DNA from 3 places in the Paenibacillus sp. FSL R7-0272 genome. Region 2 is predicted to be linked to each of the others. Evidence: riboswitches for the same ligand, from Rfam matches in the RefSeq annotation. Region 2 holds a riboswitch; each other region holds the start of a gene.
What was found. Region 2 has a riboswitch for thiamine pyrophosphate ahead of MKY23_RS02355 (ABC transporter substrate-binding protein). Riboswitches for the same ligand answer to the same signal wherever they lie in the genome.

Region 1: linked by a shared signal. The riboswitch ahead of MKY23_RS16390 (thiamine phosphate synthase) and the one ahead of MKY23_RS02355 (ABC transporter substrate-binding protein) in region 2 are both predicted to bind thiamine pyrophosphate.
Region 3: linked by a shared signal. The riboswitch ahead of thiC (phosphomethylpyrimidine synthase ThiC) and the one ahead of MKY23_RS02355 (ABC transporter substrate-binding protein) in region 2 are both predicted to bind thiamine pyrophosphate.

Annotation. Positions count from the first base shown of each region.
Region 1 is NZ_CP150221.1:3,713,388-3,720,403, reverse strand. It holds gene MKY23_RS16410 (hypothetical protein) at 1-376, shown strand, start outside; gene MKY23_RS16405 (hypothetical protein) at 373-924, shown strand; gene MKY23_RS16400 (hypothetical protein) at 911-1,933, shown strand; gene MKY23_RS16395 (ABC-F family ATP-binding cassette domain-containing protein) at 1,988-3,541, shown strand; TPP riboswitch at 3,581-3,690, shown strand; gene MKY23_RS16390 (thiamine phosphate synthase) at 3,940-4,671, shown strand; gene thiO (glycine oxidase ThiO) at 4,749-5,993, shown strand; gene thiS (sulfur carrier protein ThiS) at 5,990-6,193, shown strand; gene MKY23_RS16375 (thiazole synthase) at 6,277-7,016, shown strand, end outside.
Region 2 is NZ_CP150221.1:506,392-513,407, forward strand. It holds gene MKY23_RS02330 (hypothetical protein) at 1-44, shown strand, start outside; gene MKY23_RS02335 (TatD family hydrolase) at 366-1,175, opposite strand; gene MKY23_RS02340 (ABC transporter ATP-binding protein) at 1,278-2,129, opposite strand; gene MKY23_RS02345 (ABC transporter permease) at 2,179-2,937, opposite strand; gene MKY23_RS02350 (MTH1187 family thiamine-binding protein) at 2,937-3,227, opposite strand; gene MKY23_RS02355 (ABC transporter substrate-binding protein) at 3,638-4,678, opposite strand; TPP riboswitch at 4,893-5,005, opposite strand; gene MKY23_RS02360 (hypothetical protein) at 5,147-5,641, shown strand; gene MKY23_RS02365 (hypothetical protein) at 5,696-5,875, opposite strand; gene serS (serine--tRNA ligase) at 6,523-7,016, shown strand, end outside.
Region 3 is NZ_CP150221.1:735,263-742,278, reverse strand. It holds gene thiC (phosphomethylpyrimidine synthase ThiC) at 1-1,634, opposite strand, end outside; TPP riboswitch at 2,031-2,144, opposite strand; gene MKY23_RS03380 (IclR family transcriptional regulator) at 2,306-3,049, opposite strand; gene MKY23_RS03375 (alpha/beta fold hydrolase) at 3,473-4,492, shown strand; gene MKY23_RS03370 (Fe-Mn family superoxide dismutase) at 4,659-5,963, shown strand; gene MKY23_RS03365 (S-layer homology domain-containing protein) at 6,044-7,016, opposite strand, start outside.

The DNA.
Region 1 (7,016 bases), 3.2 Mb from region 2:
GATGCTGTTCTGTACGGCGGTTGTCCTTTTTGTGACAGCCTGCCTGTACGGGCAGTGGAATATCCATATTTTAAACGAAGCCTTGAATGACAGGGTGAAAACAAATGCGGCTATGGAAGGAAGAGTTCATACGACACTTCTTACAGGTGGTTTTGTCGGATACACCGGAGCTGAGGTTCTGCATACGGTGCGGCAAATGACAGGTACAGGGGTTCATGTTCAGTTAGACGGTCATGAGTATGTGATTGATCCACTTGAACATCGATCAGCTATGATTCCGGTTGAGCTGGATGGGAATTATCGAGCTGAATATAACCGAAGTGCATCCGGTGAATTGTTAAAGCTTTCTTTTTGGAAGGAGGTACAGGGACCGTGATCAATGCAGTATCCAAATTGTTTGCGGTATTGCTTGGCGTTTTACTGCTCTATGTGTATCCTGCAGCCGAGACTGCTGAACGTCAGGATGATATTGCACGCTTGACAGCGACTCAGAGTGTCATACGATTTGTGGATGCTGTCCGCACCAAGGGATATATCTCACCTCGAATGCTCGCGGAGTTTCAAGAACAGTTAGCCCAAACGGGCAACAACTTTGACATATCCATGGAACATTTACACAAAAAATATGTCCCCCAGTATTCAGATCCGATGAGTCAGAGTAGCTTCATGGGTACATACGAGGTTGTTCATGATGCATACTACTTGTCACAGATTCAGGAGCGGTTATATCCGTTGTCTAGCACATTGTCCGTCGATGATCCCGGGCGCAGATATACGCTCAATATGGGTGACTTCTTCACCGTGAGTCTTAAAAGTACCAACCGCACACCTTCCATGATGATACGAGAATGGTTACAAGGTACAGTTCAGGCTTCTGCGATTTTTGCTTCTTATGGAGGTATGGTACTGAATGAAGATTACTGAGCTTTCTATCGTGTTTATTCTCATTTTCTTTCCGTTATTTTATATCTTCTCGTTTCATGCGCAAGATGCACAAGAGGCCAATGAACTGGCTTATCGCTACAAAACAGCGTTACAAACCGCAGTGATGGATGCTGGCGCGGTCATGCACCAGAATGAAAAACAACATGCTGAAGCAGGTTATGATTCTGCCAAGTTTGTTAAAGCGGATAAGGAACTGGCGTTGACCACCTTTACCCAAACGATGGCATTAAACATGGGCATACAGGATGACAAGGAAGCTATTCAACATATGTTTGACTATATTCCAGCGATTGTAGTTCTGGATTATGATGGTTATTACATTTTTGCCAAGGAAACCGAGATGACTGGGGAGATGGAAAAGTCTCATAGACATGTGTGGAGTCCCAAAAAACCTTATACATATTCAGATTCAGACGGAAATAGCATTAATTTCACACTTGACGGTTATGTGTATGCTTATGATGCTGGTGCAGGAAAATGGATCGAAGGATTTCAGCAGGAGCTGGCTTCGAATTCCACGATTCCATTGCTTCAGGACTCTACAACTTTTAAACAGGTGCGGCGTAGCCGGATCGTGACCCGAATACAGGAAGAACTTGCAGACGTAATCAATCGACATAATGAATTTTCCAGGAGAAATGGTGTCTCTTATCTATTCACGATGCCTTTAGTCTCGCAGGAAGATTGGTACAATTCGATCAATGATACGGGTATTATGGCTTTTATACAGGGGATCGCTGTAGGGGGTCAGAAGATTAACAATTATGCCATTGGTGGAGGCCGGCTAGTCAAAAAAACGGCGGTTGTTGGCGGGATTGATCCCGCAACAGGCATAAAATATCATTATCCTGCCACCTGTAACCCCGGTTTCCGTGCTGAAGAGGTGTTTACAACTGCAAGGCAGGCAGCCGCCAGAGGTTATTTCGAATATGATTGCTCCGCGCAAGTGTCATTACTTTCAGAAAAGACTGAACCTGTGCTAGAATAGGGTTTTGGAACGTGAACTAAAAGTAATGTATATAGATAGGAGCAGTCTCATCTTATGAGTTTATTGTCAGTAGAGAACGTCAGTCACAATTTTGGAGACCGTACGTTATTTAAAAATGTTTCGTTTCGTCTGCTTGCTGGAGAACGAGTGGGTCTGGTTGGGGCTAATGGTGCCGGAAAATCAACCCTAATGAATATTCTCACCGGAAAATTGCTTAAGGATAGCGGTAAAGTGGAATGGACGCCAAAAGTTCGATATGGCTATTTGGATCAACATACGAAGTTAACACCAGGCAAGACCATTCGTGATGTGCTTAAAGATGCTTTTTTGCCGCTACTGGAACTGGAGAAGCAAATGATGGCCATTACGGATCAGATGGCTGATGCCGATCCAGACAAACTTGAGCAGTTGCTTGAAGAAATGGGAGATATTCAGGAACAGCTTGAACAGGGCGATTTTTATCTGATTGATGTGAAAGTGGAAGAAATGGCAAACGGTTTGGGATTAAATGCAATTGGCCTTGATCGGGATGTTGCAGCTCTCAGTGGTGGACAACGTACGAAAGTCCTGCTTGCAAAATTGTTGTTGGAGAAACCCACTGCCCTTTTGTTGGATGAGCCGACAAACTATCTGGATGTAGAGCATATTGAGTGGCTAACTAGATATTTGAAAGACTACCCATATGCTTTTCTATTGATTTCCCATGATACAGAGTTCATGAATGAAGTGGTTAATGTCATTTATCATCTGGAATTTGCAAAATTGACGCGTTATGCGGCCAACTATGAGAAATTTCTTGAAATGGCGGATATGCAGAAAGCACAGCATATTGATGCCTATGAGAAGCAACAGGAATATATCAAAAAGCAGGAAGATTTCATTCAACGCAACAAAGCTCGAGCTTCGACCTCTGGTCGAGCGAAAAGCCGGGAAAAACAACTTGGAAAGGTCGAGCGAATTGATCGACCAGACGAAGCAGCAAAACCAACATTTAAGTTCAAGGATGCCCGCGCAAGTAGCAAAACCGTTTTTGAAGGTATTGATTTTGAGATCGGTTATACGTATCCATTACTACCTAAGATGACTATGACGATTGAACGTGGGGAAAAGATCGCGATTGTGGGATGCAACGGGGTAGGTAAATCAACACTGCTCAAAACGATCCTGGGTAAAATAGCGCCGATTAGCGGAAAAACGTTTCTTGGTGATTATTTGGAGACGGCATACTTTGAACAGGAAGTGCGAGCCGGGAATATTACACCGATCGATGATGTATGGAACGAGTTTTCACATCTAACACAGAACGAGGTGCGAGGACATCTTGCACGTTGCGGGCTCAAAAATGAGCATATTACTCGTCCGCTTAACATGCTGAGCGGGGGAGAGCAAGCCAAAGTCCGTTTGTGCAAACTGTTGATGCGTGAGAGCAACTGGGTCTTGTTTGATGAGCCGACGAACCATCTGGATGTAACGGCGAAGGCTGAGCTACAGCGGGCGCTGAAGGAATATAAAGGAACCGTTTTACTTGTATCGCACGAACCGGATTTTTATGAAGGCTGGGTCACCAAAACGTGGGATGTAGAAGAGTGGTCCGAAAAAGCACGATGACAAAAAAAACCGGTTGTGGTAATATAGGCTACAACTTCATATGAACACTAGGGGGGCCGCACGATGCGGCTGAGATGGAAGAATGCGATTCCGGACCCTTTGCACCTGATCTGGATCATACCAGCGTAGGGAAGTGGCGCGTTTCAGCGAAAACGATAGTAAATGATTCTTAACGTAAGAACAGGATCTTATTACATCGTGATGCCAAGCGGTTCAATATCAAAATAAACAGTTATAGATTTGACTATCAAACTGTTTAACAGGTATTTGTCAGACGCTTGTGATTGAACTGAACCTTTGTTTATACGCAGCCACTCCCCTACGGGAGTGGCTTTTTTGGTTTTATATTTGTCATTACTACTTCTCCAAGCCTGTAGCTGAAAGGAGCGAGAACGAGATTGCATACCTTGATGTTTGATTATGATGCTCATGAATCAGGTAAAACTTCAACAGACCAGTGGTACAAGCGGACAGATAAATCTGTACCAACGTGTGGACTAGAGCAAGACTTTTTTAAGTTACATGTGATATCTACGAATAAAGCGGAACAGTCAGTCATGTTGAAGGCAGCCAAAGATATATGGCCTTATGTGCATTACATTCATATCCGGGAAAAGCAACTCTCGCAACAGGAATGTTTTAACTGGGCCAAATTGATGGCAGAAGCGGGTGTTCCAGCTTCCCGCATTGTAATCAACGGTGCGAACCTATATTCGTCAGGCCATTTTTATCAAGGGGTACATTGGAGCCAAGATATGCTGGAAAGGGCAAAAGTAATGGTAAAGCCCGAGAACAAGCATGATTTGAGGCTCCGGTTGGGGATATCGGTGCATTCGTTGCATGAAGCGAGAATTGCCGAAGAGTATGGCGCGGATTACCTTTTTTTCGGGCATGTGTACGCAAGTGCAAGCAAACCGGATTCTGTAGCGAGGGGATTAGATGCATTATCGGAAGTGTGCTCCAGTGTCAAGGTACCTGTTATTGCAATTGGGGGGATCCAGCCGGATAACATTCGGGCCGTCAGGTCTGCGGGAGCCAGGGGTGCTGCTGTGATCTCAAGTGTGTTAAAACATGCAAACCCTGCTCATGCTGCTGCGCTTCTTAAACAGGCTGTGGAAGCAGTGAAGTGAATGTTTCTCGATCAAAAAGTTGGAAATGACGCCAACCTAATAAGATCGGAATGTTGTTCAAACAAGGAGATGACAAAATGGTACAGAGAGGACCGAGTCAACCCGAGGAAGTGATCGACTCATCGTGTGAACAAGATAAGTTTAAGCGGCTACCGCTATCCGAAACTTTAACTAAGAAACCAGAAACCTTTCATGCAGAAACAATCATTGTGGGCGGTGGAGTCATAGGCTGTGCGATTGCTTTTGAACTGGCATCCCGAGGTCAGGAAGTACTGCTTGTTGAGCAGTCGGAAATTGCTAGCGGAGCTTCATGTGCAGCTGCCGGCATGCTGGCAGCAGATAGTGAGGATTTTGCTCATCCACTCATGGCACAAGCCGCATATGACAGTAGGGAATTACTTCATAAGCACAAAGAGCAAATATCCGCTTTAACAGGTATGGATCTTGGCTTACGGCGCAACGGATTTATTACACCGTTTCGTTCATACGGTGATCTAAGTAAATACAAGGATAGACGAAATACCACTTCCGGAGTGCAGCAACTTTGGTGGGATCGAAGCATAGTGCAACGAGAAGCGTTGTGGTTGAATCGGGATACGTACGGCGCTTATTACCGATCATTGGAGAGCGAAGTGTTGCCCGTGTCATTGACAAGAGCTTATGCGAGGTCAGCTGAAATGATGGGTGCCCGCATTTTGGAAGGAGTTCAAGATATTCGGCTGATCGTAGATAGGCATGGTGTTCAAGGGATTAAAACGGCTAAGGGAGAGGTGTGTTGCAAACATATCATAATAGCTGCTGGTTTACACGGGGAGCAACTCATGCATCAAGTGGGGGTCGTTTTGCCTTCAAGTCCGGTGAAAGGTGAAATGTTGGCCGTTCGGTTTACTACAGATCAGGCTGGAGGCAGACCCGATCGCACGGTATATGCAGAAGATGCCTATATTGTTCCGAAAGCAAACGGAGAGGTATGGATCGGCGCAACCAGTTTGCCAGGAAGAAAAGATCACAGCGTATCGGCAAATAGTATGCAACGATTGCTTGGAGCGGCAAGTTATTGGGTACCGGGAATCAAGGAGGCGGACTTTGTGCGGGCATGGGCAGGTATAAGACCTTCCACCCCTGATGGACTGCCGTATATAGGCAAATGTGAAGGGGTTTCAGGCTTGTATGCAGCGTATGGACATTTTCGTAATGGGATATTGCTTAGTGCAATAACAGGTCGCTGGATCGCAGACATGGTAGAGGGCAAGAGTGCCGAAGAGATCGGGATCGAAGCATTTTCGCCTGAACGATTGAACAGAAAGGGGGTTATGTCGTGAACATTATCGTGAACGGCCAAAAGATGGAGGTTGAAGACGAGTTAAATCGTGTCGACAAATTACTGCAATCATTTAACTTACAAGTGAAAACCGTGGTGGTTGAGTTGAATCGCAATATTTTGACCAAAGATCACCATGGAACAACAACGCTAAGAGAAGGAGATCGGATTGAGATTGTTCATTTTGTCGGAGGCGGCTAAGCAAAGTGATTCACAGGCGTGGTTGAATCTTGTTGATTGAGTAGTTGGTAGTTGAAACTTGCTAAAACCTAGGAGGTTGAATGATGTTAACGATTGGTAAATATTCGTTTGAGTCAAGGTTGTTGCTTGGAACAGGCAAATTCAGCGATATGGAAGTACAGAGTCAGGCCGTGGAAGCTTCAGGTACCCAGGTGTTGACCTTTGCTGTACGTCGTCTGAATCTGGAGGAGACGGGCAAGCAACACTTTCTGGATACGCTGGATCTGAGCAAATACACATTGCTACCCAATACGGCGGGTGCTTCGACTGCGGAAGAAGCCGTAAGGATCGCTGAGCTTGCGCGAGCTTCGGGGCTTTGTGATATGATAAAAGTCGAAGTCATCGGAGACGGAGTAACGTTGCTCCCTGATCCGCTTGAAACGTACAAGGCTTGTAGCATTTTGCTCGAAAAAGGATTCACCGTGTTGCCCTATATTTCGGACGACGTTATTTTAGCTAAACGGCTTCAATTGCTTGGTGTACATGCAGTCATGCCTGGAGCTTCGCCAATTGGAGCAGGTAGAGGGATCATTAACCCTTATAATCTCGAAATCATCATAGAGCAAGCGGCAGTGCCTGTTATTGTAGATGCAGGGTTACGCTCTCCCAAAGATGCCGCTTATGCCATGGAACTTGGGGCGGATGGTGTATTGCTTAACACAGCCGTATCTGGATCAGATGATCCGGTTGCCATGGCAAAAGCGATGCGGCTTGGGGTCGAAGCGGGCAGACTGGCGTATACGGCAGGCATGATTCCGGTGAAACGTTATGCAGCAGCAAGCAG
Region 2 (7,016 bases):
GCAAAACAGTTATTGGTCAATTTGAGCTTACAACAAATGAATAGTGTTTACATCCTAGAGTATCTGCGTAGTAGACATAATTCACTAACTCAGACAAATGACAGAAAATAAATAAAAAAACAGCGAACACACCTCTATTACAAGTGTTCGCTGTTTTTTTATTCTCAAGTGGAAGTAACTGTACAGACGTTCTCTCTTCCGTATGTTAAAAGGTGAGGCTCTGTTTACCAATCACATTAGTAGAGTCTACTTATGAAGACGAGGAGGCTATTTACACAATTGAATGGCGTAACTTAAGGCACAACATAACGCCATAATTCATACCAAATGGAATGGGTTATGAATTACTCCCGTTCTCTTATCTCTTATTCTGGCAGGCGATAAAAACGCATGGTGTTCCGGTAAAAAAGACGTGTGGCTCGCTCGATTCCCATACCTGTAACCTCACTCCAGGCCTGAATCACCTGACGTGTCATAGCCGGGTGTGTCATCTTGTCTTGAAACGGCCCTTCAAAAGGCCAAGGCCCATCGGTCTCGGCCATCACTTGCTCTGCTGGATATTGCCTTGCGAGTTCGCGGATCTCCGTCTCGTATAGAATATCGGGTGTGAAGGAGATATAATACCCGTTGTTTGCCATACGCCGAATGGTCTGTTTTGATCCTTTGAACCAGTGAAAGTGGGCGCGTGTAAACTGATGTTTCTCCAGCAGTTCGCAGGCTATATCGGCATCCTCATACACGGCATGCAGGATGATGGGTTTATGGTGTTTTTTGGCGAGTATGATGAACTGCTCCAGCAGATCAATATATCCGTTTTGGTCAAAGCTAAGGCCTGCTCGCTGTGCTTCTTCACGGTTGTAATAGGGCAAGCCTACCTCACCGATGGCAATAGCATGTCCAATGTTTTCTTCAATCCAAAGAAAGAACTTTTCTTGCTCGTTGAGGGAGGGAAGTTGCTGTTCGGGATGATAGCCAAAAGCCGGATAGATGTAACGCGGATGCTGTTTAGCAAGTTCCAGATTGGCCTGAGCAGAAGCCAGATTCATGGAAACCGCAATGACGGCTTCGACCTGATGCGATGGTAAGCTTAACAACATCTTCTCCTGTTCCTCATGTGTGTATTTATCAAAATGAATGTGGACATCGATTAATGGTGCAAACGTTGGAGAATGCATGGGGGAGTGCCTCCTTATATCGTAGGTATGTATATATATAACGCCGAGTTCATGGTGTTGGATCACCCATATTAGGAAAATATAACTAAAAAGCCCACGCTATCAAGATAGGCGGGCTTTCTGCTGTTCTTCTTTCATCCACTGGGCAATCTGCCGTTTGCGTTCGAGAAAGGCAGGCTCTTCTGTTATTTCATCTCGTCTTGGACGGTCAAAAGGAACATGAACCTCGTGTAGCACAGCCGCCGGTCGATTGGATAATACATAGACCCGATCCGCCAGTAACAGTGCTTCCTCGATATTATGGGTGATGAATAGCACCGAGCGACGATTCTGTTCCCAGATATCCAGCAACCAGCGTTGCATGTCGCTCCGCGTCAGAGCATCGAGCGCGCTAAATGGCTCATCAAGCAGCATCAGTTCCTGCGGGCTGAGCAGTGCACGAAGGAAAGCAACACGCTGTTGCATTCCGCCTGACAGTTGATGAGGATATGCCCGCTCGAAGCCTGCAAGGCCAACGCTGCCCAGCCACTGTCTTGCCTCTGCGAGCGCTTCGGCACGCGGAGCAACGGGGGCAGTGAACGCTGTAGCAGAAGCGATCTCACCTGCCAGCAACACATTGTCTTCAATGGTTCGCCATGGGAAAAGGGCAGGTTGCTGCGGCATATAGCTGATATGTCCGCGTTGTCCCGTAACCTGCTTGCCATTCATGAGCACTTCGCCGTCCTGTGGCTTGAGCAGGCCGCCGATGATGTGGAACAGGGTACTTTTCCCGCATCCGGAAGGGCCAACGATGGCGACAAACTCCCCTTTTTGTACCGTAAGGGACAAGCCATTCAACACAGACAGTTTCCGCCGCCGTTCCTTGAAGGACACATGCAAGTTAACAATGTCTAGCGCGGGAGGAACCGAAATGGAACCCGGACCATTCGTTTTATCCTTCGGGTATCTTTTCATAGGGAATCACTTCCTAAGTACATAATACGTTAACCTCTGATATGCAAAACTAGCGCTTCTGTGGGCGCCAGCGAACGAGCAGCTTCTCTAACAGCGCAATGAGCAGGAAAAGAAGCAGGCTGAGTGCCACGATAATCATGATGGCAACAAAAAGGCGATCCGTGCGGTAAGCCGATTTCTGCAACATCATATAATAGCCGATGCCTTTGTCGGCACCAATCCATTCCGCGATGATTGCACCCATGACACTGTATGTGGCGGCGATTTTGACACCGGAAAATATCGATGGAAGGGCATGCGGAAGCTCCAGTTTCCAAAAGATATGACGGCGATTCGCACCTGCCATGCGCATATAGTTCATCATCGCCGCATCCGTGCGTGTTAGACCGTCCATGGTAGCGACTGCTACCGGGAAGAAGCAGACCAGAATGATAGTAATCAATTTGGGTAGCAGGCCAAAGCCGAACCAGATCAGCAGGAGCGGTGCAAGTGCGATGGTCGGGATATTTTGACTAAGAATAAGTAGTGGATACAAAGCTGACTTCAGAAAAGGGATCAGATGCAGTACCATGGCAATGAACAGACCGACCGCTGTCCCGGCGACAAATCCGATAAGGGTTAGCTGAATCGTTGCAGAGGCGTGCATACCCAATCGGTCAGCCTGAGACGCCGCTTCGCGAGCGATATCGGACGGGGCGGGCAACATCCATTTCTCAATGTGGAATAGGGAGACGGCCCCTTGCCATATCGCAATAAAGAGAATAACCGCCACGAGGGGCGGCCATACACTTTTGAAATAGGTAGACATTAGCGATATTTCTCCGTCAGTGTATCCATGCTGAATCCGTCCGGGCTATGTGCAATTTTGATCTGGGAGATGATGCTTGGACTACCAGCTTCCACAAGTACCTCGTGCATTTTGCGAACAACCTCCAGCAGTTCATCCAGTTCGCCTTCCATGGTGGTATCTAGCGCATTGACCTGATATTTCAGGCCGGATTGCTGAATCACTTCGATGGCACGGTCTACGTATGGATAGGAGTTCTCGCCGTTCGGTGTTTTGGGAATAACCTGAATACTGAGTAATGTACTTGCCATAAGAAATCAATGCTCCTTTCGGGTGTGGGTGGATAAGTAGATATGGTCGTTGTACACTGTAACACTCCGATGACAGAATAACCTTCCAATCGCTGTTATCCCCAGATTTTTTGATTCCCTTTTCCAAAGGGGAAAATCCGGTGATAAAGGCGAAGCGTATGCTTCCGATGCTAGCTTTCTTTCAGAAAGCTTTTAGCTCCGCTTTTTCAGGTTTTTTCTGTCCTCTCCGTTTCTTGTGTACAAAAAATTCAACTTATCCATTAAGCTGTGGAAAAAATTCAAGAGAAAGCGCGCTTATGAGGTGGTTTTCCTTAGAAAACCTTATAAGCGTTGACTTCTTCAATTTTTTTCTGCCCTCTTCGTTCAAAACGTGTAAATATCAAGGTTCATGGTTACAGTTAGATTTAATATTACTGTGGTAAAAATTCGTTCGTGTAGGCTTTCGTTACATCGATCTCTTTATCCAGCAGTTTTTTGCTGAACATCCAGTCGGTGTAGTTCTTCCATACCTCTTCCTTTTGTTCACCCCAGCGCGGGGCATCATCTTTGTATTTCGGGCTGAGCCACTTTTGGCTTGCGAGTACTAATTCTTTGTCCAAATCGGGAACAGCTTTGATCAAAATGTTCGCTGCTTCTTCAGGGTGATCAATCGCATATTGATATCCTTCAGAAGTGGCCTTCAGGAAAGCCTTCACCAGTTCAGGGTCTTTCTGAATCGTCTGTTCATTGGTCACGAGTACAGGGGTGTAGTAATCCAGCGCTTTGGCATAATCTTTTACATATAACATGTCAATCGGTTCTCCGCGTAATTCAGCCTCAATTCCCGTCCAGGCATAGAAAATCCACGCAAAGTCGATGTCCCGTTTCACAGCTGTGAAGAAGTCGGCATCGCCCATGTTAATCTTTTTGACTTTGGATACGTCAGCACCTTCGCCCTCCATAATGGATTGCATCACCGCTTCTTCCACCGGGGAACCCCAGCCGCCGTAAGTTTTACCTTCAAAGTCTTTGGGTGATTTGATCTTACGATCCACTGGAGCGGCAAAACCGGATGTATTATGCTGAATAACTGCGGCAATCGACACAAGGGGAACGTCCTGCGTCCGCGCCTGAGTTACACTTTCCTGATAACTGACGCCAAACGGTACCTCACCCGAGGCAACCATCGTATCCGCACCGCCGGCTCCCGGCTGTACAATCTCCACGTTTAAACCTGCTGCTTTATAAAAACCTTGGTCCACCGCTGCATACAGACCGGTATGATTCGTATTTGGAGTCCAGTCGAGCACGACCTTTACATCTTTCAGTGCAGTACCGCTCCCCTGGTTGGTTTGGTCCGAACCAGTCGCACCTTGCTGCTCTGTTGGAGCGGCTTCTTTGCCACCACATGCAGCTACGGTAACCAGTAGCACACACATGAGTAACATTCCCATCGTTTTACGCCATTTCATTGTGTTTCTCTCCTTCGTTATGTCCGGCCGAATGGCACGGGGTACTCCTTGGCTTCATATCCAATCCCTTTGCATAAATCGCCGGATTTATACGTGCGGGTTATCCGAATAACGTCATTTTTCTGTTTCTGCTGGCAAAAGAAAACAAAAAAAGCGCCCCGTAATCCGGGACGCGTGCAGGCGTGAGAGAGTGGCGTTCAGCTTATAGCTGTGCCGTTGCAATTTACTCCGATTCCTACGCTGGCATGATCCAGATCAGGTCTAAGGGTTAGTATCTTGATGGGATACACTCTCAGCCGGCCAATTCCGACTCCCCTGGGAAACTATGAAGTTACGGGCATTACTAGGTGTAATTATAGGCCAGTGACAGGATTGTGTCTACATAAGTTGGACTAAAAATATTTTCACAAAATGTTCACTTATGTGACGGTAGCCTGATTGTCTATAATGATCCAAGTTACAGAAAGGATGAGTGTATTGCCAGTAAACAAGAAACAACAAGTGATTTTTGGACTTATGATGTGTACAGGAATGGTCGTAGTGATGATGACCTTCAATTTATGGCATACGGGGATGTTAAGTCAGATGTCCGTGCCGCAGCTATTGCTCCAATTTGTGATCTGTTTTGCCATCGCCTTTTTGGTGGAATCGTTCATCGTGGGACCGATAGCGAGAAAAATTACATTTTCCTTCTCATTTGCGAGGTCGAGTAAAATTAGAGGTGTAGTTACGATGTCCTTTTTCATGGTAATCGGCATGGTTTTGCTCATGTCTTTATATGGCATCATTACAGCCTATACTGCAGGTCAGCTAGAAGGAGATTCCGTAATCAATGCGTATCTTCATACGATTGTACGTAACTTCGGTCTGGCATTGCCTTATCAGTTGATTGTACTCGGGCCGCTAGTGCGTTATGTATTTGGCAAGTTGTTCAAGGGACCAGTAGCCGTTGTGTCGGTTTAAATCATCGTATCGTTATCCATCATAACAAAAGTATTTCCTGGGCAATCCTGTGGTTTAAGAAGTTCTAGCGTAAGCGATCCAAAACAAAATACCAATAATCACAGCAGCAATAATGATCGTAGTGAAAACTCCGCTCAACCATGAACCTCGCTGGGCTTGGCGGGCAAGTTCATCTGCTCTTTGTTTGGCGGCTTCGCCCTCGGATGAATTCAGATGGTTTGGGTCCATATTCATGCAATATCTTCTCCCCTCGACAGCTTAATTTACCATAGTCTGAACTGTTATATAGGACAACTCATATATATTTGAAAAAACGGTTACTCGACTAATTGTTTAATGGAAGCTAAAGCCATGACGATACTAATTGCAAGAAGGAAAATACCTCTGAATTTAATACGTATGATGTCGGAAAGTATTAACTCGTCTTTATTCCGGTTGAAAGGCCAGGAATTCGGTATGAGCAGGGCTCTGATTCCAAAGACGAGTCCGAATAAACTAATCAACAGAAAGATGATGAAGAAAAACATAAATTCACCCCTTGGTGTTTTAGAAGTTATTTCAATTGTACTTGATCCAGCTTTGGAAAGATACGTAAACGGGCATCTATCAGTTGCAATGTTGTTCTGTCTTCGTATATACTGAGAAACACAATTACAGATCGGATCATGCCGTTGAAGAGAATCCAACTCAGAGGCGTTTTCGCCAGGGAGCGAATTGAAACTATCCCAAGTTAACCGGAACCGCCCGTTATCGCGGACCAAGAGGCTGATCAGGAGATTTGAACTGATTTGGCAAGTTGGGTGGCACCGCGAGCAGAGCGCTCCTCGTCCCAAGGGATGAGGGCGCTCTTTGTATTTTTTTAGCCAAAGGAGACGGTGATCATGTTAGAAATGAAGTGGGTTCGGGCACATGCAGAAGAGGTTCAGGCGGCAGCAGACGGGAAAAAGATCAAGGTTGATATCGATGCGTTAATACAACGGGATGACGAGCGAAAATTGCTTTTGCAGCAAACGGAAGAAGCGCGTCGTCAGCGTAATACACTATCGGCTGAGATCGGGAAGCTTATGCAGTCGGGTGAGCGTGAGCAAGCGGAGAAGATGCGGGGACAGGTTAAACAATTGAATGAACAGCTGGAGCAAGAGGAAGCCAAGCTGGCGGTAATCCAGGAGGAAGTGACCAGACTGCAATGGCTGGTGCCTAATATCGTGTCGCCAGATACGCCTGTGGGCTTGTCGGATGAAGATAATGTAGAGCTACGGCGAGTGGGAGAGCTACCTGTGTTTGACTACGAGGCCAGAGATCATGTCGAGCTGGGAGAGATGCACGAACTGATCGACATTCCGCGCGGCGTTAAGATCGGTGGAACGCGAAGCTA
Region 3 (7,016 bases), 230 kb from region 2:
TAGGATAGCGCTCGTTCCGGGTCAAGTGACAGGTTAAACTGATCTCTCCAGCGGAACTCGAAGCGTGCCTTCGACAGTGCATCATCCCGGCGCTGAGCGCGTGGGTGGCCTTTGGCTAGGTCTGCGGCATGGGCAGCTATTTTATAAGCGATAACCCCTTCACGTACATCATCCTTGTTCGGAAGCCCCAGATGCTCCTTTGGAGTGACATAGCAGAGCATAGACGTACCAAACCAGCCAATCATCGCTGCCCCAATCGCAGACGTAATATGATCATATCCCGGTGCAATGTCTGTGGTCAGTGGCCCGAGCGTATAAAACGGCGCTTCCTGGCAGATCTCCATCTGCAAATCCACATTCTCCTTGATCTTGTGCATCGGCACATGTCCCGGCCCCTCAATCATCACCTGCACATCATGCTTCCATGCAATCTGCGTTAATTCCCCAAGTGTGGCGAGCTCCGCCATCTGTGCTTCATCGTTGGCATCGTAGATGCTACCTGGACGCAGTCCGTCCCCGAGGGAGAAAGCAACGTCATACCTTTTCATAATCTCGCAGATTTCTTCAAAATGGGTGTACAAAAAGTTCTCCTGATGATGTGCCAGGCACCACGCCGCCATAATGGACCCGCCTCTAGACACTATTCCCGTCATCCGTTTCGCTGTCATCGGAATATATCGGAGCAACACACCCGCATGAATTGTAAAATAGTCCACGCCCTGCTCCGCCTGTTCAATCAGCGTATCCCGGTACAACTCCCAAGTGAGGGCCTCCGCCTCGCCATTTACCTTCTCCAGCGCCTGATAGAGCGGCACCGTACCAATCGGCACTGGGGAGTTACGGATGATCCATTCCCGTGTGGTATGAATGTCTTTGCCTGTGGAGAGATCCATTACCGTATCCGATCCCCAGCGAACAGCCCAGGTCATCTTCTCCACCTCCTCCTCGATGGAGGAAGATACAGCGGAATTACCTATGTTGGCGTTGATCTTCACGTGAAAATGACGCCCAATCAGCATCGGCTCACTCTCCGGGTGATTGATGTTGGATGGAAGAATAGCCCGGCCGCTCGCCAGCTCCTGCCGCACGAATTCAGGCTCTACGCCTTCACGAATAGCGGCGTACTCCATCTCGGGCGTAATCAAGCCCTGTCGCGCATAATGCATCTGTGTGACAGAGCGTCCAGCCTGAGCACGTAGCGGTTGACCGCGGAATCCCGGGTACTCCTCTGCCCCGGCTCTCCGTCCTCCCGCCTTCAATCCGTTATCCTCCGGCTTCACTGCGCGGCCCTCATATGCTTCAACGTCACCACGCTCCATAATCCAGTGATTTCGGAGCGCAGGTAATCCCTTCCGAATATCCATCTGGAATTCGGGATCGGTCATCGGGCCGCTCGTATCGTAGACACGCAGCGGCTCATTATGCTCCACCCCTTGGGAGGTATTCGTATCATGAAGGGCAATTTCACGCTCCGGTACAGCAATGTCCGGTCGTGAGCCCTGAATGTAGACTTTGCGGCTGCCCGGGAAGGGTTGTACCCCTCCAGTCGCTCCGGTTTTCTTTTCCACCGGATGACCATCGCGCCCTGTTTCCTCTATTCCCGTCTGTTGCTCCGTTTGGTTCCCTGTATTCATGTCTCCTGTTTCCTCCTCTGTGATCTTCATTTGCCCATATCGTCCACCAATGTGACAGCTTTGACTTACCACACCTGTCTGGAAAAAGCAGAGCACAGAAGCACAGCAGGATTGACCCTGCATAAGCAGCTAGAATGATCCAAAAGACAACTTTTATGTACAATCAGCATGAGCACGAAACACGAGATCACTTCTCTTAGAAGTCCAGGCATCTATGCCGCAATTATTGTGCTGTCACTGCCAAGGTGAAACACAACAACTGAATCTCTGCTTGCCGCTGTAAATAAAAAAAGCCGGTTCCGAAGGAACCGACTAATGTCCATCACCATACACGCAACAAGGGCCACCCGCTGCAATACAGCATTGATCCCGGGTTAACGTCTGTGGTGTCTGTGGTCATATGGCCGATTACTTCCCTACGCTGGTATGATCCAGATCAGGTGCAAAGGGTCCGGGATCTCATGCGATCCCGTCTCAGTCCGGACAATTCGGACTCCCCCAGTAACGTAAACGTATTGCGACAATCAAGCCGCTGTTCAACTTAAAATATGACATTCAACCGACCCCGCTGGGTCGTCCATTACAGAGTAGCGTAATCTGGGCTTAAATTCAACCTTAATATTCCAGAGAGGTAATTCCCTTCGAGCAAAACTTCATGCAAGAGCCTTCCCCTATGGCAACATAAGTCCCATTTGTACAGCTGCTTCTTTCAACACAGGCGCGTACTCATGTAATGTCTCTTGCGAGAGCCTGCTAACAGGTCCAGACACGGAAAGCGCTGCTGCAATGTTGCCTCTGCGATCCATAATTGGCACAGACACAGCGGCAGCTCCCGGCTCGCGTTCCTCATAGCTGGTTGCGTAGCCACTCACTCGAATGTCTTCCATCTGTGCCAGATAGACGGCCGGATCGATAAATACAGGCCATTCCGGGCCGTTCATCAGTTCCTCCCGATCCTCATCAGCGGCAAATGCCATTAATACTTTGCTGGAAGCTCCTACGGAAAGCGGCAGTCTGACACCTACAGGTGCAACCCGCCGAATCGCCTGATCACTCTGCACAGCCTGAATCCGAATCCGTTCACCGCCGTCACGAAGGTAGAGACTTACGGTTTCGCCCAAGCGATCACGCAGCCTCTCCATTGCAGGTAACAGCAAAATTGCAGGATCGTCACTACGTGACATATGCGCTGACAGCTCCCAGATCCGAATACCTAGCCGATACTTTTCGGTTGCCGCATCACGTATCACGAACCCCCGATCCTCCAGTGTAGCCATCAATCGATGTACCGTACTTTTGTGCAAACCGATCTGACTAGCAATTTCAGTGAGTCCAAGATCACTGCGCGTGGTAAAACATAATAATATATCCAGCGCCCGTTCTACAGCCCGGACGGTTAATTTGCGGTCTTCCATGGCATGATGCCCTCCTCATGTTTCATCACATGAAACTTGGTTACATAAATTATATGAGAAACGGTCTCATCTGTAAACCAAAAAGAACCGTTTTGAGTATGATTTGAAAACAAAAAAATGAACAAGGATATCCAATTAGCACATCCCAATCTCCTGTAATTTACACACTATGGAATTGTTACCTCTACATCTTAAGAACTATATAACAATTGCGTAACAAATACCTCCAATCAATTGACTTTGACTATATCGGGACATACGATAAAGATAGAAACGAATTTAGATAAAATATCAAAAGCGTGACTTTAGCATTAGGATGCCATCGTCATGAATACGTGCTAAAAAGTACCTATATGCTATTTTTCATATCGTTATGATCTTGTCCATATTAATCCTCAACCGAAACTCAAAGGAGGGGCGTGCATGTATCCGACATCCCAGAGCGAAGCCCCGCTGCATACCAAAGTGTCCGATCTGCCCTCTTCGTTGTCACCGAGGCTGATTCGGTTCAAACATATTGTCGTAGCGTTGCTGCTCTCCGTTGTATTTTTTCTGTTGTTTTGTTTTATTGCCTTACACGGTTATATTGCTTGGGTGCTCTCCAACCCTACGGTCGCACCGGTGTTTTCGAACCCGATGCAGGCCAAAAACATGAAATATGAGGACATTACATTCCCTGCGGCCGACGGTAGCAGAACTATGCAAGGCTGGTATATCCCTGCGAATACCGATACGGGCAAAACCATCATCTTCAGCCACGGTTATGGAGCCAATCGGGAGGAAACCTGGGTGCCTATGTATGACCTCGCCCATTACGCGCACCAGCTCGGGTTTAATGTGGTGATGTTCGATTACGGCTTTGCCTCTCAGGTCAACCGAGCGGTAGCAACAGGTGGTAAAGCTGAGTCTCAGCAATTGCTGGGAGCTATTCAGTTTGCTAAACAGCGCGGAGCACAGGAGCTGGTCGTCTGGGGATTTTCCATGGGAGCAGGCACGGCTCTGCAAACCGGACTGCTAACCAAAGAAGTGGATGCCATGATTCTGGACAGTACATTCCTGCTGGAGCCGGATACGCTGTACCACAACATTCATAATCAGATCAATCTGCCGCGTCAGCCTACGCTCGAGATTATGAAGTTGCTCTTCCCGATCTTGAACGGTACCGGCTTGCAGCAAATCCCGTATCAGGAAGTGAAGAAAAAGGACTATCCGTTCCCAATCTTCTTTATTCATGGTACAGAAGATGAGAAGGCCCCTTATCCGATTGCCGAACAACTTGCCGCTAATCAGACGAATCCTTATTCAGAAGAATGGATTGTACAAGGCGCGCATCATGAACTGATCTTCCGGGAGCATCCGAAGGAATATCTACGCCGTGTTTCGATTTTCCTTAGTCATGTGACGAAAACAAGCAGTGAGGATGTGCAACAAAACCGGCAGTAATATTAAAATGATATACAGCATTTCGATGTGTTTAGAGCCCTCCGGGGCTCTTTTTTTATACACATAGGACAATGCGTCCCAAGAATACACTGTTGAGACAGAGCAAAGGTAATTGGACGAAGATCGGGTTCGAAAAATAATCTGAAAGATTGGAGGTATAACGCATATGAACTGCGATGGATACGGTCATCTGCTTCCTCTACGGACGCTGGAAGAAATCCGTTTCTGGAAAGAGCAAGAGAAAGAACATACGCTCATCATTCGCACACTGGTTCCTGACCTTGAGCCCTCCTACGTTAAACTTCTGGAGGAATGGGAAGCAGCCTTTGCGAACAGTGAGCGAGTGGCGAATCAGTTGATAAAACAGCTGTTGCCTGCAACCCAGCCGCCTGCCCCCTATATCATGCGAAGTATCGATCAACTCGTCCAGACAGCAAAACATCAGTCCAAAGAGTTTATCAAGCAGCTTTATATTATGCTGGAGCAAAGTGCAGCGGTCCGTGCGGTCCCATTTGCTCAAACCTTCATCTTGCATATCATCCGCGAATCGGAGTATTTCCTAGGGGTATTAGAAACCCTGAGCCAGCCCGGCATTTTGCGTGAAACAGAACCACCCTCATCGATGTTGCTAGAGAATGCACTACACAACATTAGCTCCAAGGTCGCCCAAGACACACGTCTAGAAGCAACGGAATTACAAGCATCTTTAGCCGGGCAAACCAATACCAATACCAGTATATCCCCTTCGGCTTCCGCGCAGGTGCAATCGTCGTCACTCCAACCATCAACGGCTGGGACGGCTCCTGCCGAAACGCTGCCTGCATCTGTCCCGGTAAGAGAAAAGCCGGTTCCTATTGGCGGGCACACGTTACCTCCCCTCCCTTACGCGTATAATGCGCTGGAGCCGCACATTGACGAGCTGACAATGCACATTCATCATGACAAGCACCATCAGTCCTATGTGGACGGTTTGAACGTTGCGGAGAAGAAACTCGCCGAATCCCGGAAAAAGAATAATTTTGAGCTCATCAAACATTGGGAGCGTGAGCTAGCTTTTAATGGAGCAGGACATTATCTGCATACCATCTTCTGGACCATTATGAACCCAGCGGGCGGCGGCAAGCCTACCGGAATGCTTGCAGAGCAGATCAAACGTGATTTTGGCAGCTATGAAGCATTCAAAAATCAATTTACCGAGGCAGCTAACAAGGTGGAAGGTAGCGGGTGGGCAATGCTGGTCTGGAGTCCGCGAGCACATCGTTTGGAAATTTTGCAGGCTGAAAAACATCAAAATCTGTCCCAATCGGATATCGTTCCACTCCTGCCACTAGATGTATGGGAACATGCCTACTATCTCAAGCATCAAAACGAACGCAAAAAGTACATTGAAGACTGGTGGAATGTAGTCTACTGGCCCGCTGTCGCTGAACGGTACGAAACCGCGCGCAAGCTCCTATGGCCGCCGTACTGAGGTATTCTGGTTCCAGTAAATATAAAAAGAGATATCTCCAGTCAAAGACTGAAAGATATCTCTTTGAAACGTGCTGGTCGTCAATCCTTTATGGATGCGGCCTGAATCGCTTGGTAAGCCCAATGGGTATCAGGTACGTCCGACCAGGATTTTAGCGCTGTTGCTGCAGGTTGAAGACCAATCAATTTATTGATCATAGTCACTGCTTCAGCACGCGATACCAGTTTCTCAGGACGGAAGGTACCATCCGTATATCCTGTAAGAACTCCTGCAGCATCAAGCCGAGCGATCGCCTCCTGTGCCCAGTGTTGCTTCACATCCGTGAATGCAGTTGTTGCTTCGGATGTCACTGCTTGTTCAGCTTTCAGCAAATGTTGTAATACACTCGCTATCTCTGCTCGTGTAATTCCTTGCCCCGGTTTGAAGCTACCGTCTGCGTAACCTGTGAAGTAACCGGCTTGAGTAGCAGCATAGATACTGCCATAAGCCCAGTGGCCAGTTCTAACATCAGTAAATGATGCTTTACTCTCAGACTCCACAGTGCCTGTTACACGCGTAATGAGTGCCGCCATCTCGGCACGTGTTACGAACCACTCCGGTTGGAAACGACCATCTGCATAGCCGTGAATATAAGGTTTGGCTGTTGCCGTGTCATCAGCCCAGTCTTTGACCCGTACCACGGAAAAGGTACTGAACTGATCCACATTAATCTCGATGCCTTGCTGGTTATTATCTTTATTCAATGTTACTACTTTACCGTGTACCAGCTCTTTTGTTCCATTGCTGTGTTCGATATACACGCCAAGATCCGCTGGTTTCACACCTGCAAGCTGTTTGCTGTCTACTGGCAGGACAAGCGTTACAGGACGGCTTTGCAGATTCGTTTCAATCGTCATTGGACGCCCCAACACCTGAATATCTTTGGTGCCGGCGAATTGAGTAATCGTCTCGTTAGCCAGCAATCGTTGTTCGATAGCCAGACGTGTCTCCTGTTTCTTTACAGGCACGAGACGGAAATATACATCATCTGTTCTGTCTTTCATAGATGTGGCT